One region of the Delftia sp. WSY_12 genome, then DNA from elsewhere that is predicted to be linked to it. Evidence: predicted binding sites of a transcription regulator. Region 1 holds the regulator's gene; each other region holds the start of a gene.
What was found. Region 1 encodes FNR, which switches genes on or off when oxygen is low (the NO sensors DNR and NnrR bind a similar motif). Its sites were predicted from a motif close to TTGATNNNNATCAA; they were not measured.

Region 1 (4,612 bases):
GCGCATGCGCCTGGACAAGAACGGCTGGACCTTTGAAAAGCTCTGGAAGAAGTCGCTCAAGCAGTTGCTGTGGATTGCCATTGCCCTGTGGACCGGCTTCACCTTCGTGGGCTATTTCGTGCCCATCCGCGAGCTGGGCGGCGAGCTGCTGGCGCTGCAGGGCAGCTGGCAGGTTTTCTGGGTGCTGTTCTACGGCTTCGCCACCTATGGCAACGCCGGCTACATGCGCGAGCAGGTCTGCAAGTACATGTGCCCCTATGCGCGCTTTCAGAGCGCCATGTTCGACCGCGACACCATGATCGTCAGCTACGACACGGGCCGGGGCGAGCCGCGCGCGCCGCGCACCAAGAAGGTGGACTACAAGGCCCAGGGCCTGGGCGACTGCATCGACTGCAAGATGTGCGTGCAGGTCTGCCCCGTGGGCATCGACATCCGCAACGGCCTGCAGTACGAATGCATAGGCTGCGGTCTGTGCATAGACGCCTGCAATTCCATCATGGACAAGATGGAGTATCCGCGCGGCCTCATCCGGCTGACCACGCAGAACGCCATGGCCGGCCTGTGGCGGCGGGCCCAGGTGCTGCGCCGCATCTTCCGTCCGCGCGTGCTGGTCTACTCGGCCGTGCTGATCGGCCTGAGCATGGCCATGATCGTGAGCCTGGCGCTGCGCCAGTCGGTCAAGGTCGACGTGATACGCGACCGGGCATCGCTGTCGCGCATCGTCGCGGGCGGCAAGCTGGAAAATGTCTACCGCCTGCAGATCATGAATGCCACCGAGCAGGCCCAGCGCTACCGCATCAGCGCCCATGGCCTCGACGGGCTGGGGCTGGCGTCCGAGCAGGAGGTCGAGGTCGGCCCGGCCGAGACGCGCGGCATTGCGGCGCGGCTGCAGATTCCCTACGGTTCCGCCGAGCCGGGCTCGCACACAGTATTCTTCGATATCGATGCCGTGCATTCAGGCGCGGGACGCGCGTCCGAAAAGGCCGTCTTCCTGGTGCCCCGGTGATATGTCTGGCCGGTGCCGCCCAGGCTGCGCCGGCTGTTTGAAAGAAAGAGGTTATCCATGTCTTCCAGTCCCGCAGTCTCCGCGCCCGCCACGGCCCCTTCGCATCCGGACGCCGGCAAGCCCTGGTGGAAGTTCGCCCATGTCTGGCTCGTGGTGGCCGGCCCGGCCGCCGTCGTGGTGGCTGGCGTGGTCACGGCCGTCATTGCGATCAATGGCGCCGATCCCGTGATCGATCCTGACTATTACCGCAATGGCATCACCATCAACGAGCGTGCCGATGGCGTGCGTGAAGTGCCCAAGAGCCTGGCGCCCGCGGTCACCGGCCGCAACCACGCGGCCACGCCCGCGCAGGACCATCCCACGGACCGCTGAACGCAGGAAAATGCCGTGCACAAGGCCGCAGTCGCGGCCTTTTTTGCATGGTGGATGGCATCTCCAGCATGCGCGAGGGCCAAGGGTTTCCTACAGGCAGTGCAGGGTGCGCAGGGCTTGGCACGGTGCGAGGGCGGCGCGCACAATGAAAGCCACCCCTCGACAGCTCAAGGAGATCGCTGATGTTGGCCCAACGCTGGATGTGGATTGCCTGGCCGGCCTTTCTGGCCGCCGCCGTGATGGAGATGCTGGTATTCGCCTTCGTGGACCCGCTGGAGCTGCACTGGCTCGGCGACCTGGGCTGGTCGCGGCAGGGAATCTACACGCTGGCCTTCTTCGCCTTCTGGGGTGTGACCATGCTGTCCAGCCTCATGACCACCATGCTGGGACGCTCCACGCACGATCTCAACGACGGCGTGGTCTCCGAGCCGGACCCAAATCTGGCCATGCAGGGCCTGGGGCGCGATTGAACCTGCGTGCACTGCAATGGCAATGAACAAGGCCCGCGATCGCGGGCCTTGTTCATTGCCGGGGGGCGGGGTCTTGCGGCCTCACTGGCACTGCTGGCTGTTGACGATGCGCTTGAGCGCGTCCGTGTCCAGGATGCGCAGATGGCGCTGGCGCACCTCGATGATGTTTTCCTCGGCAAACTTCGAGAAGGTGCGGCTCACCGTCTCCAGCTTCAGGCCCAGGTAGCTGCCGATTTCCTCGCGCGTCATGCGCAGCACCAGTTCCGACTTGGAAAAGCCCCGGGCGTGCAGGCGCTGCACCAGGTTGAGCACGAAGGCGGCCAGGCGCTCCTCGGCACGCATGCTGCCCAGCAGCAGCATCACGCCATGCTCGCGCACGATCTCGCGGCTCATGACCTTGTGCACATGGTTTTGCAGGGCCGTGACCTCGCGCGACAGGTCCTCCAGCTTGTCGAAGGGCATGACGCAGACCTCGGCGTCTTCCAGCGCGACCGCATCGCAGGTGTGGTGGTCGTTGACGATGCCATCCAGGCCGATGATCTCGCCGGCCATCTGAAAGCCCGTGACCTGGTCGCGCCCGTCCTCGGTGGCCACGCAGGTCTTGAAGAAGCCCGTGCGGATGGCGTACAGCGAGGTGAAGGACTCACCGTTGCGAAACAGCAGGCCGCCGCGCTTGACCTTGCGGCGCGTGGCCACGATGTCGTCGATGCGCTGCATCTGCTCGGCATCCAGGCCCATGGGCATGCACAGCTCGCGCAGGTTGCAATTGGAACAGGATGCTTTGATGGTCTGAAGGTTCATGGAGTAAACATCAGCGGCGCAGCAGTGCGCCGGCGGTGACCTCGTGGATGGCGATGAGTTGGATCAAATTGTCGCAGCACTGCCGCGAACAACTCTTGATATGAGTCAAGGACGCGGCCAATGGGCTGCGGCACAGTGGACGACATTAGAGGAAAAAACCCATGACCGCTGTCACCCCAGAGCTGCTGCGTCGCTTCGACGTACCGGGGCCCCGATACACCTCGTTCCCCACGGCCGATCGTTTCGTGGAGGCTTTCGGTGCTGAAGACTATATCCTGGCACTTGAGCACCGCAAATCGAGTACCGCAGCGCGGGCCATGCCTTTGTCGCTGTATGTGCATGTGCCGTTCTGCGAGTCGCTGTGCTACTACTGCGCCTGCAACAAGATCGTGACGCGCCACCACGATCGCGCGGCCGTCTACCTGGACTACCTGGCGCGCGAGATGGCCTTGCACACGGCCCATTGCGGCAAGGGCCAGGCCGTCAGCCAGTTGCACCTGGGCGGCGGCACGCCCACCTTCTTCTCGGACGATGAGCTGCGCACGCTGATGGCCCTGCTGCGCGAGCATTTCAAGCTGGAGCCGGGCGGCGAATACTCCATCGAGGTCGATCCGCGCACCGTCAGCGTCGAACGCCTGGCCGTGCTCAAGGAGCTGGGCTTCAACCGCCTGAGCTTCGGCGTGCAGGACTTCGACGAACAGGTGCAGATCGCCGTGCACCGCGTGCAGCCGGCCGAGCAGGTGTTCGCGCTGGTGGCAGCCGCACGGCAGCTGGGCTTTGCCTCCATCAACGTGGACCTGATCTACGGCCTGCCCAAGCAGACGCCCGAGTCCTTCGAGCGCACGCTGGCCCAGGTCAATGCGCTGCGGCCCGACCGCATCGCGCTCTATGCCTATGCCCACCTGCCCGAGCGCTTCAAGCCGCAGCGGCGCATCGCGGCCGAGGACCTGCCCCAGGGCGCCGACAAGCTGGCCATGCTCTCGCGCTCCATCGCGGCCTTCATGGACGGCGGCTATGTCTACGTGGGCATGGACCACTTCGCCTTGCCCGAGGACGCGCTGGCCGTGGCCAAGCGCCAGGGCCGGCTGCATCGCAACTTCCAGGGCTACAGCACCCAGCCCGACTGCGACCTGATTGCGCTGGGCGTGTCGGCCATCGGCAAGGTGGGGGCCAGCTACAGCCAGAACGCCAAGACGCTGGAGGAGTACTACGACGCCATCGACGCCGGCCACCTGCCCGTGGTGCGCGGCCTGGCACTGTCGCGCGATGATCTGGTGCGGCGCGCCGTCATCATGGCCATCATGTGCCAGGGCGCCGTGCTGTTCGAGCCCATGGAGCAGGCCTGGCTGCTGGGCTTTCGCGAGTATTTCGCCCCCGAGCTGGCGGCGCTTCAGGACCTGCAGGCCAAGGGGCTGGTGCAGATCAGCGACGAGGGATTCCAGGTCACGCCCATGGGCTGGTACTTCGTGCGTGGCGTGGCCATGCTGTTTGACCGATATCTGCAGGCCGACAAGAACCGGGCGCGGTTTTCGAGGATCATCTAGGCCCCATGCTGTTGTCGCTGCTCTGGACCGCTTTGATCATGGGGCTCGTCGGCGGGCCCCATTGCCTTGCCATGTGCGCCGCGCCCTGCGGCGTGGTCACGGGCGGGGCGGGGCAGGGCACGGTACAGGGTGGTGGGCAGGTGGTCGCCGTCCATGGACTGCAAAGCCGGCTGTGGCTGCGCACGGCGCTGTTCCATGGCGGGCGGCTGGCCGGCTATGCCAGCCTGGGCGCTGCCTCGGCGCTGGCCATGGAAAGCCTGTCCTGGCTCACCAGCCAGACCACGGCGCTGCAGCCGTTCTGGACGCTGACCCATGTCGCCGTGATGGCCTGGGGCCTGGCCATGATGGTGCAGGCCCGCCAGCCCGCCTGGCTGGAGTCTGCGGGCCGCGCCGCCTGGCGGCGCGTGCAGCCCTGGGTG
Region 2 (4,612 bases), on a different contig from region 1:
GGCCGGCGCGCGAGAGGCTGAACATCATGCGGGTGGTGATGTACAGCTGGCTGTTCATGGCCGACAGGGCGGCCACCAGCACCACGAAATTGACCACGCTGGCCGCGCCGGGCAGGCCGATGATCTCCATCACCTTGACGAAGGGGCTGCCCTCCTTGCCGGCGGCCGACCACGGCACGATGGCCAGCATCAGCGCGATCGTGGCCAGGTAGAACACCACCAGGCGCACCATGGTGGAGCGGAAGGCGCTGGTGACGGCGCGCTGTGGGTCCTTGGCCTCGCCGGCGGCCACCGCGATCATCTCGATGCTCAGGTAGCTGAAGATGGCGATGATCACGCCCACCCAGGTCCCCCACAGGCCGTTGGGGAAGAAGCCGCCGTTGTTGACGTAGTTGGCAAAGCCCACGCCGTCCGGACGGGCGCCGAACACCACCCAGGCGCCGACCACGATGAAGGCCGCGATGGCGATGATCTTGATCATGGAGAAGCTGTACTCCACGGCGCCGAAGGCCTTGACGCTCATCATGTTCACGCCGATGAGCGCGCCCGAGAAGATCACCACCCAGGCCCAGCGCGGCACCTCGGGGAACCAGTAGCCCATGTACAGGCCCACGGCCGTCACCTCGGTGCCCACGGCCAGCACCACGCAGGCCCAGTAGGCATAGCGGACCATGAAGCCGGCCATCGGGCTGATGTAGTGCTCGGCATAGGCGCCAAACGAGCCCGAGGTCGGGTGGGCCACCGTCATCTCGGCCAGGCAGCCCATGAGCAGCAGCGAGATCACTGCGCCGATGGCATAGCTGATCAGCACGCTGGGCCCGGCAAAGCCGATGGCAAAGCCGCTGCCCAGGAACAGGCCGGTGCCGACGGCACCGCCGATGGCGATCATGGTCATCTGTCCGGCGGACAGCTGCTGTTTGAGTCCGGCTTCGCGCTGGACGATGTCTTCGAAGGCTGGCATGGGTTGTTGTCTCCGTTGCTGTGGGGGGCTTCGGAGGCGGATGCTATGGACGGCCTTCGCGGGGCGTTTAGTAGTTATCCCTAAATCGACTTGATCTTGGATAAGTTATTCTGTGAAACATGAATTCATAGGTGGTTTATGCCAATCGACATCGACAGAACGGACCGGCTGCTGATCCGCGCCCTGCAGGACAACGCGCGGCTGACCTCGGGTGAGCTGGCGCAGCGTGTGCATTTGTCGCAGTCACCGTCATGGCGGCGCATCAAGCGGCTGGAGGACGAGGGCGTGATCACCGGCTACCACGCCGCGCTGAGCCGGCGCGCCATAGGTTTTGGCGTGCTGGCCTTCGTGATGGTGGGTATAGACCACCAGAACGAGGAGTCCTCGCGCCATTTCCAGGAAGCGGTCTGCGCCATTCCCGAGGTCGTGATGTTCCATGGCATCTCGGGGCCGGAGGACTTCCTGCTGGTCGTCGTGGCGCGCGATCTCGACGCCTATTCCGATCTGCTGCTCAGCCGCCTGCACCGGCTGCCCGGCGTGCGCCAGGTGCACACGCATTTCTCGCTGCAGGAGTTCAAGGGGCAGTTGGCGGGGCTGCCGGTGGAATGACGGCTGGTGGCGCCTGGCAGGCTGCTAGAGCAGGCCGCTGTCCAGCGCCTGCATGCCATGGCGCACGCGCACGCGGTTGCAGGCATCGCTGCCGGCGGCGAACTCGCGGCAGGGCGAGGGGCGCCATTCATAGATGCCGCAATGGGCCTTCTCGCCCACCTTGCCGACCAGGGCCGCGCAGCGGGGACGCGCCCAGTCGGTTCCGCGCATGCGGCAGGTGTGGTCGGTGACTTCCTCGGCCAGCCCGGCTGGCACGCGGCCGCCCTGCGCCTGCGACTCGTGCACGGAAAAGTCCACGCGAAACGATGCGCAGCAGGCGCCGCAGCTCAGGCAGGGATGGGTCATGGCGTGGGGAGGGGAGTGCGCAAAGGCCGTGTCGGCGTCGGCCGCCATTGTGCCGCGCGCCGCCCGCCTGGGCCTGCCAGGGGGCAAAGCCGGGAACGCAAAACCCTGTCCCGCACTCCGATACCATGCGCGGTCCCGCCGCCCGGGTTCGATCAAAATCAAAATGAGAATAAAAATCAATTGATACAACACGCCATGCATTCGATGAACCCCGCGACGGACGCTGCGGCTCCGTCCACGCTGTCCGCGCCTCCCATGTCCTCCTCCGCTGCCGTTGCCGCCGTTGCTGCCACCACGGCCATCACCCTTGATGCCCTGCCCCGCCAGGTATCGGCGCGCGTGGTCGAGCTCCATGCCGCACGCGATGCCAGCGAGCAGGAACTGCTGCTGCGGCTCATGGAGATCGGCTTTCTGCCCGGCGAGCCCGTGCGCATCCTGGCCGCGGGCTTTCCGGGCGACGACCCGCTGGCCGTGCGCGTGGGCCAGACCACGTTCGCTTTGCGCCGCCATGAGGCGGCCCTGGTGCGCGTGGCGCCGGAGGCGGTGGCATGAGCGCGTCGTCCTCTCCCAAACTCATTCAGCCGCTGCAGCCTGCCCAGGGCGGCGGCGGCAGCGGTGATTCCGCACTGCGCCTGGCCCTGCTGGGCAATCCCAACTGCGGCAAGACGGCGCTGTTCAACCTGCTGACCGGCGCACGCCAGAAGGTGGCCAACTACGCGGGCGTGACCGTGGAGCGCAAGGAAGGCTGGCTGAGCACGGCCAGCGGCCGGCGCGTGCGCGTGCTGGACCTGCCGGGCACCTACAGCCTGCATGCGCACAGCGAGGATGAGCGCATCACGCGCGACATCGTCTCGGGTCGCCATGCGCGCGAGGCGCCGCCCGAACTGCTGGTCTGCGTCACCGACGCCACCCATCTGCGCCTGAACCTGCGCCTGGTGCTGGAGGCCCAGCGCCTGGGCCTGCCCATGCTGCTGGTGCTCAACATGAGCGACATGGCCAGGCGCCAGGGCATCGATATCGACCGCGAGGCGCTGTCACGCGCCCTGGGCATGCCCGTGCTGTCCACGGTGGGCGTGCGCCAGGACGGCGCGCGCGAACTGCTGCAATGGCTGGACGGCCCCGAAGCCCGCGCCCTGGCGGCGCCGCAGCTGCAGGCCTCGGCCCGCCCGGGCGATGCGCGCGAGCAGGTGCTGGCCCTGCACCAGCAGGTGGCCCGCATCATGGCCGACTGCGTCAAGGAGCCCGTGGTGGACACCCGGCGCGACGACCGCATCGACGCCGTGGTGCTGCACCCGCTGTGGGGCATGCTGCTGCTGGCGGCCACGCTGTTCCTGATGTTCCAGGCCGTGTTCAGCTGGGCACAGCCGCTGATGGATGGCATCGAGGGCGGCGTTTCGGCCGTCTCGGCCCTGGTCAACGAGCACATGCCCGAAGGCGCGCTGCGCAGCCTGCTGGCCGATGGCGTGATCGCCGGCACGGGCGCCGTGCTGGTCTTCCTGCCGCAGATCCTGATCCTGTTCCTGTTCATCCTTGCACTCGAGGATTCGGGCTACCTGCCGCGTGCCGCCTTTTTGCTGGACCGCATCATGGGCAAGGTCGGCCTGTCGGGCCGCTCCTTCATTCCGCTGCTGTCCAGCTTCGCCTGCGCCGTGCCCGGCATCATGGCCACGCGCTCCATCACCAGCTGGCGCGACCGCCTGGTGACCATCATGATCGCGCCGCTGATGACCTGCTCGGCGCGCCTGCCGGTCTATGCGCTGCTGATCAGCGCCTTCATTCCCGAGCGCACGGTGGGCGGCATCTTCAATTTGCAGGGCCTGGTGCTGTTCGCGCTGTACGTGGCCGGCATCGCCAGCGCCATGGCCGTGGCCGGCGTGGCCAAGCTGGTGGGCCGCAGCGCCGGCCCCACGCCGCTGCTGATGGAGCTGCCCTCCTACCGCTGGCCCAGCCCGCGCAGCCTGGCCCTGGGCCTGTACGAGCGCGCCATGATCTTCCTGCGCCGCGTCGGCGGCATCATCCTGACCGTGAGCATCGTGCTGTGGTTTCTGGCCAGCTACCCGGCGCCGCCCGATGGCGTCACCGAAGCGGCCATCCGCTACAGCTTTGCAGGCCGCATCGGCGGCTGGCTGGAGGTGGTGCTGGCGCCGATCGGCTTCAACTGGCAGATCGCCATCGCCCTGGTGCCCGGCATGGCCGCGCGCGAAGTGGCCGTCAGTGCCATGGGCACGGTCTATGCACTGTCCGCTGCCAGCGACGAGGCCATGGCCGAGCAGCTGGGGCCGCTGATCGCCCATACCTGGTCCCTGGCCACGGCGCTGTCGCTGCTGGCCTGGTTCGTGTTCGCGCCCCAGTGCATTTCCACGCTGGCGGCCGTGCGGCGCGAGACCAATGGCTGGCGCTATCCGCTGCTGATGACGGGCTACCTGTTCGCGCTGGCCTACCTGGCCAGCTTCATCACCTACCGCGTGGCCCTCGCGCTGGGCGCGGGCTGAGGAGGGCATTGAGCATGTGGCAAAACATCATCGTGGGCGTGATCGTGGTGGTGGCGGCCGTGTCCCTGGTCTGGCGCTACCTGCCGGCGCGTTGGCGGCTGAAGGCCGGTCAGCTGCATCCGTCGCTGGCGCCCAAGGACGGGGGCGGCTGCGGCGGCTGCAGCGCCTGCGGCGGAGACAGCTGCGCACCGGACAGGCGCCAGCC
Region 3 (4,612 bases), on a different contig from region 1:
GTCGCGCTTGTAGTTGAACGTGTGGATGATCGACGCCAGCACGGTGGCGGCGAAGGACACGATGGCCAGGGGCCACATGTGCCAGATCATCGCGAAGCCGAAGACCGTGGACAGCGCAGCGATCACGACACCGGCGCCGGTGTTGGCGGGCATGTGCACGGGCTTGAAGCCGGTCAGCGGACGCTGGTAGCCGTGCTTCTTCATATCCCACCAGGCATCGATCTCATGCACCACGGGCGTGAAGGCGAAGTTGTACTGGGGCGGGGGCGAGGATGTGGCCCACTCCAGCGTGCGGCCTTCCCATGGATCGCCGGTTTCGTCACGCAGCTGGTCGCGCTTGAAGTAGCTGACCACGAGCTGCATCAGGAAGCTGCCGATGCCCAGGGCCACCAGGCCTGCGCCGCAGGCGGCGATGATGAACCAGATCTGCAGCGAGGGGTCCTCGAAGTGGTTGGCGCGGCGCGTCACACCCATCAGGCCCAGCACGTACAGCGGCGTGAAGGCCACCCAGAAGCCGACCAGCCAGAACCAGAACGAGCACTTGCCCCAGAACTCGTCGAGCTTGTAGCCGAAGGCCTTGGGGAACCAGAAGTTGATGCCGGCGAACACGCCGAACACCACGCCGCCGATGATCACGTTGTGGAAGTGGGCGATCAGGAACAGGCTGTTGTGCAGCACGAAGTCGGCCGGGGGAACGGCCAGCAGCACGCCGGTCATGCCGCCGATGGCGAAGGTGCACATGAAGCCCACGGTCCACAGCATCGGCACGGTGAAGCGGATGCGGCCGCGGTACATGGTGAACAGCCAGTTGAAGATCTTGGCGCCCGTCGGGATCGAAATGATCATCGTCGTGATGCCGAAGAACGTGTTCACGCTGGCGCCCGAGCCCATGGTGAAGAAGTGGTGCAGCCACACCAGGTAGGACAGGATGGTGATACACACCGTCGCGTACACCATGGAGGTGTAGCCGAACAGGCGCTTGCGGCTGAAGGTCGAGACGATCTCGGAGAAGATGCCGAAGCACGGCAGGATCAGGATGTAGACCTCGGGGTGGCCCCAGATCCAGATCAGGTTCACGTACAGCATGGGGTTGCCGCCCAGGTCGTTCGTGAAGAAGTTCGTGCCGACGTAGCGGTCCAGCGACATCAGCACCAGGGCTGCGGTCAGGATGGGGAACGAGGCCACGATCAGCGCGTTGGTGCACAGGGCAGTCCAGGTGAAGACGGGCATCTTCATCAGGTTCATGCCGGGTGCGCGCATCTTGATGATGGTCACGATCAGGTTGATGCCCGACAGCGTGGTGCCGACACCGGCCACCTGCAATCCCCAGATGTAGTAGTCAAGCCCCACCCCCGGGTTCTGCGCCCCCAGGTTGGACAGGGCCAGCCAGCCGGAGGTGGAGAACTCGCCCAGGAACAGCGAGATCATCACCAGCACGGCGCCGCCCGTGGTCATCCAGAAGCTGAAGTTGTTCAGGAACGGGAAGGACACGTCGCGGGCGCCGATCTGCAGCGGCACCAGGTAGTTCATCAGGCCGGTCACGAAGGGCATGGCCACGAAGAAGATCATGATCACGCCGTGGGCCGTGAAGATCTGGTCGTAGTGGTGCGGAGGCAGGTAGCCCAGGTTGTCGCCGAAGGCCATGGCCTGCTGCAGGCGCATCATCAGCGCATCTGCGAAGCCGCGCAGCAGCATGACCAGACCGAGGATCATGTACATGATGCCGATCTTCTTGTGGTCGATGCTGCACAGCCAGTCGCGCCACAGCGGGCCCCACAGGCGGAACTTGGTGAGAAGGCCCAGCACGCCGAGGCCGCCGAGCACCACGGCGATGAAGGTCACCAGCACGATGGGCTCATGCGCCATCGGGATGGAGTCCCAGGTGATGCGTCCCAGCAGCCAGTGGGCCTGTGCCGGGGAGGTATGTTCAGACATATCGAGTCTCTTAGGTCGTTTTGGAACGGGCGGCGGGCTGGCCGTCGTCCGCTTCCGCTATCTGCTTATTGCTGTGCGCTGGCGGCCGAGCCGTCGCGCTGGTCCAGGAAGGCCACGACGCGGTCGGCGTTTTGCACCGTGCACACATCCTGGGGCAGGTTCATGCCCACGGCCTTGAGATAGGCTTCACCGCCTGCGGCATCGATGGCCATCATGTGGTGCATGCACATCTTGCCTTCCTCGACGCAGCGGTTGAGCACCTTGTCGTACAGGCCTTCGTCCACGGTGGCGAAGCGCTCGACCGGGTTGCGCTCGCTGGGCTTGACCAGATTCAGGTAGGTGTCGCGGTTCAGGGCCTTGCCTTCGGACTTGGCCTTGGCAACCCACTGCTCGAATTCCTCGTCGCTGAGGCCGTGGAACTTGAACGTCATGCCCGAGAAGCCGGCGCCGCTGTAGTGCGATGCCAGGCCGTGGAACACACCGGTCTTGTTGATCACTGCGTTCAGCTCGGTCTGCATGCCGGGCATGGCATAGATCATGCCGGCCAGGTCAGGCACGTAGAAGGCGTTCATCGTCGAGGTGGCGGTCAGCTTGAAGTGGATGGGACGATCCACGGGAGCGGCCAGCTCGTTGACGGTGGCGATGCCCTTTTCAGGGATGAAGAACAGCCACTTCCAGTCCATGGCCACGACCTGCACTTCCAGCGGCTTGACATCGGTGCTCAAGGGCTTGGAGGCCGAGACGCGGTCCAGCGGGCGGTAGGGGTCGAGCTTGTGGGTGCTGATCCAGGTGATGGCGCCCAGCGCGATGATGATCATCAGCGGCACGGACCAGATCACCAGCTCCAGCGTGGTGGAGTGGTGCCATTCGGGGTCGTAGTGGGCCTCGGTGTTCGACTGGCGGTATTTCCAGGCGAACAGCAGCGTGAGGATGATCACCGGGATGATGATGATCAGCATCAGCAAGGTGGCCGTGACCACCAGGTTGCCTTGCTGCGCGGCGATATCGCCGGCCGGGTTGAGCACGACGGCTTTGCTGCAGCCAGTGAGACTGGCTGTCAAAGCGGCCGCGGTGAGCCACGCAGGCCCACGGAGTTCCTTGATTTTTAGCATGCTAGGGGCGCAACAAGAGCGCGTTTACATAGAAACGCGGATTACAAGATCCGGGCAAATGTATTACGAAGTATAAATTTGTCCATTGGACATTTTGTCCAACGTCAAGGAGAAGCCGGGAACTTTCTGCTACCTGGCGGGGCAGGCAGCGGGGTCCCGGCGATCCGGAGGCCGCATTTTTCGGCCGCGCGCAGCAGGAAAAACACCAAGTCCGGTCGAGGTGAAACCGCCTTGCGCCAGATCAAGCGAGGGCGTAGAACGGAGCTGTCAGTGAGACGAGACAAGGAGCATCCATCTATGAGCGGCCTCGACACAACTGCAAGCTTCCCCAACGGAAGCTACGAAAGCAAGGAATCTCTGTCCCGCGCCGACACCCACGAAGATGTCACGCCCAACGAGATCGCCGTCGGCGTGATCCTGGGGCGATCCTCGGAGTACTTCGACTTCTTCGTGTTCGGCATCGCCTGCGTGCTGGTCTTCCCGGCACTGCTGTTCCCCTATCTTTCCAAGCTTGACGGCACGTTGATGTCGTTCGGCATCTTCGCGCTGGCCTTCGTGGCGCGGCCGTTGGGCACGGCGCTGTCCATGGCCGTGCAGCGGCGCTGGGGCCGGGCGACCAAGCTGACGCTGGCGCTCTTCCTGCTGGGCGTGTGTACGGTGGGCATGGCCTTCCTGCCCAGCTACCAGCAGGCGGGCGTGAACGCCATCATCGTGCTGGCGCTGCTGCGCATCGGCCAGGGCATTGCACTGGGCGGCTCCTGGGACGGCCTGCCGTCGCTGCTGGCCATGTCGGCGCCCCAGAACCGGCGGGGCTGGTATTCGATGATCGGGCAGCTGGGTGCGCCGCTGGGCTTTGTGCTGGCGGCAGGCCTGTTTGCCTTCATCTATGCCCATGTGGATGCCGACGAGTTCCTCAGCTGGGGCTGGCGCTATCCCTTCTGCGTGGCCTTTGCCATCAACGTGGTGGCACTGTTTGCCCGGTTGCGCCTGGTGGTGGGCCAGTCCTACACCGAGCTGCTGGCGCAGCGCGAGCTGGAGCCCATGGGCGTGGTGCCGCTGATGCGCGACGAGGGCCGCAACGTGGTCATCGGCGCCTTTGCAGCCCTTGCCAGCTTTGCGCTCTTCCACCTGGTGACCATCTTCCCGCTGTCCTGGATCTCGCTGTATTCGGACCAGTCGGTGAACCATGTGCTGGGCGTGCAGATCGTTGGCGCCTTCTGTGCGGCCGGCGCCATCATGGTTTCGGGCTGGCTGGCCGACCGGGTGGGGCGGCGCAACACGCTGGGCACCATGGCCTGCCTGATCGGCATCTTCAGCTTTGTGGCTCCCTGGCTGCTGGGCAGCGGCACCACGGGCAACAACGTGTTCATCATCGTCGGCTTCATCCTGCTGGGCCTGTCCTACGGGCAGGCGGCAGGCACGGTGACGGCCAACTTCCCCTCGCGCTATCGCTATACGGGCGCGGCCCTGTCCTCGGACATGGCCTGGCTGGTCGGCGCGGCCTTTGCCCCGCTGGTGGCGCTGGGCGTGTCCTCGCGCTTCGGACTGGTGGCGCTGGGCATCTA

Region 2: a site for FNR is predicted at 2,064-2,077, ahead of ACF8LI_RS20735 (FeoA family protein). Genes of this name have one in related genera too.
Region 3: a site for FNR is predicted at 3,142-3,155, ahead of cyoA (ubiquinol oxidase subunit II). Genes of this name have one in related genera too.

Annotation. Positions count from the first base shown of each region.
Region 1 covers NZ_JBICKW010000009.1:235,398-240,009, reverse strand. Annotated here, with positions in the region: gene ccoG (cytochrome c oxidase accessory protein CcoG) at 1-1,006, shown strand, start outside; gene ACF8LI_RS05340 (FixH family protein) at 1,064-1,378, shown strand; gene ACF8LI_RS05335 (hypothetical protein) at 1,561-1,848, shown strand; gene fnr (fumarate/nitrate reduction transcriptional regulator Fnr) at 1,930-2,649, opposite strand; gene hemN (oxygen-independent coproporphyrinogen III oxidase) at 2,811-4,193, shown strand; gene ACF8LI_RS05320 (sulfite exporter TauE/SafE family protein) at 4,199-4,612, shown strand, end outside.
Region 2 covers NZ_JBICKW010000034.1:100,681-105,292, reverse strand. Annotated here, with positions in the region: gene ACF8LI_RS20750 (amino acid permease) at 1-961, opposite strand, end outside; gene ACF8LI_RS20745 (Lrp/AsnC family transcriptional regulator) at 1,100-1,570, shown strand; gene ACF8LI_RS20740 (YkgJ family cysteine cluster protein) at 1,595-1,915, opposite strand; gene ACF8LI_RS20735 (FeoA family protein) at 2,111-2,467, shown strand; gene ACF8LI_RS20730 (ferrous iron transporter B) at 2,464-4,407, shown strand; gene ACF8LI_RS20725 (hypothetical protein) at 4,422-4,612, shown strand, end outside.
Region 3 covers NZ_JBICKW010000016.1:163,372-167,983, reverse strand. Annotated here, with positions in the region: gene cyoB (cytochrome o ubiquinol oxidase subunit I) at 1-1,935, opposite strand, end outside; gene cyoA (ubiquinol oxidase subunit II) at 2,001-3,047, opposite strand; gene ACF8LI_RS10340 (MFS transporter) at 3,345-4,612, shown strand, end outside.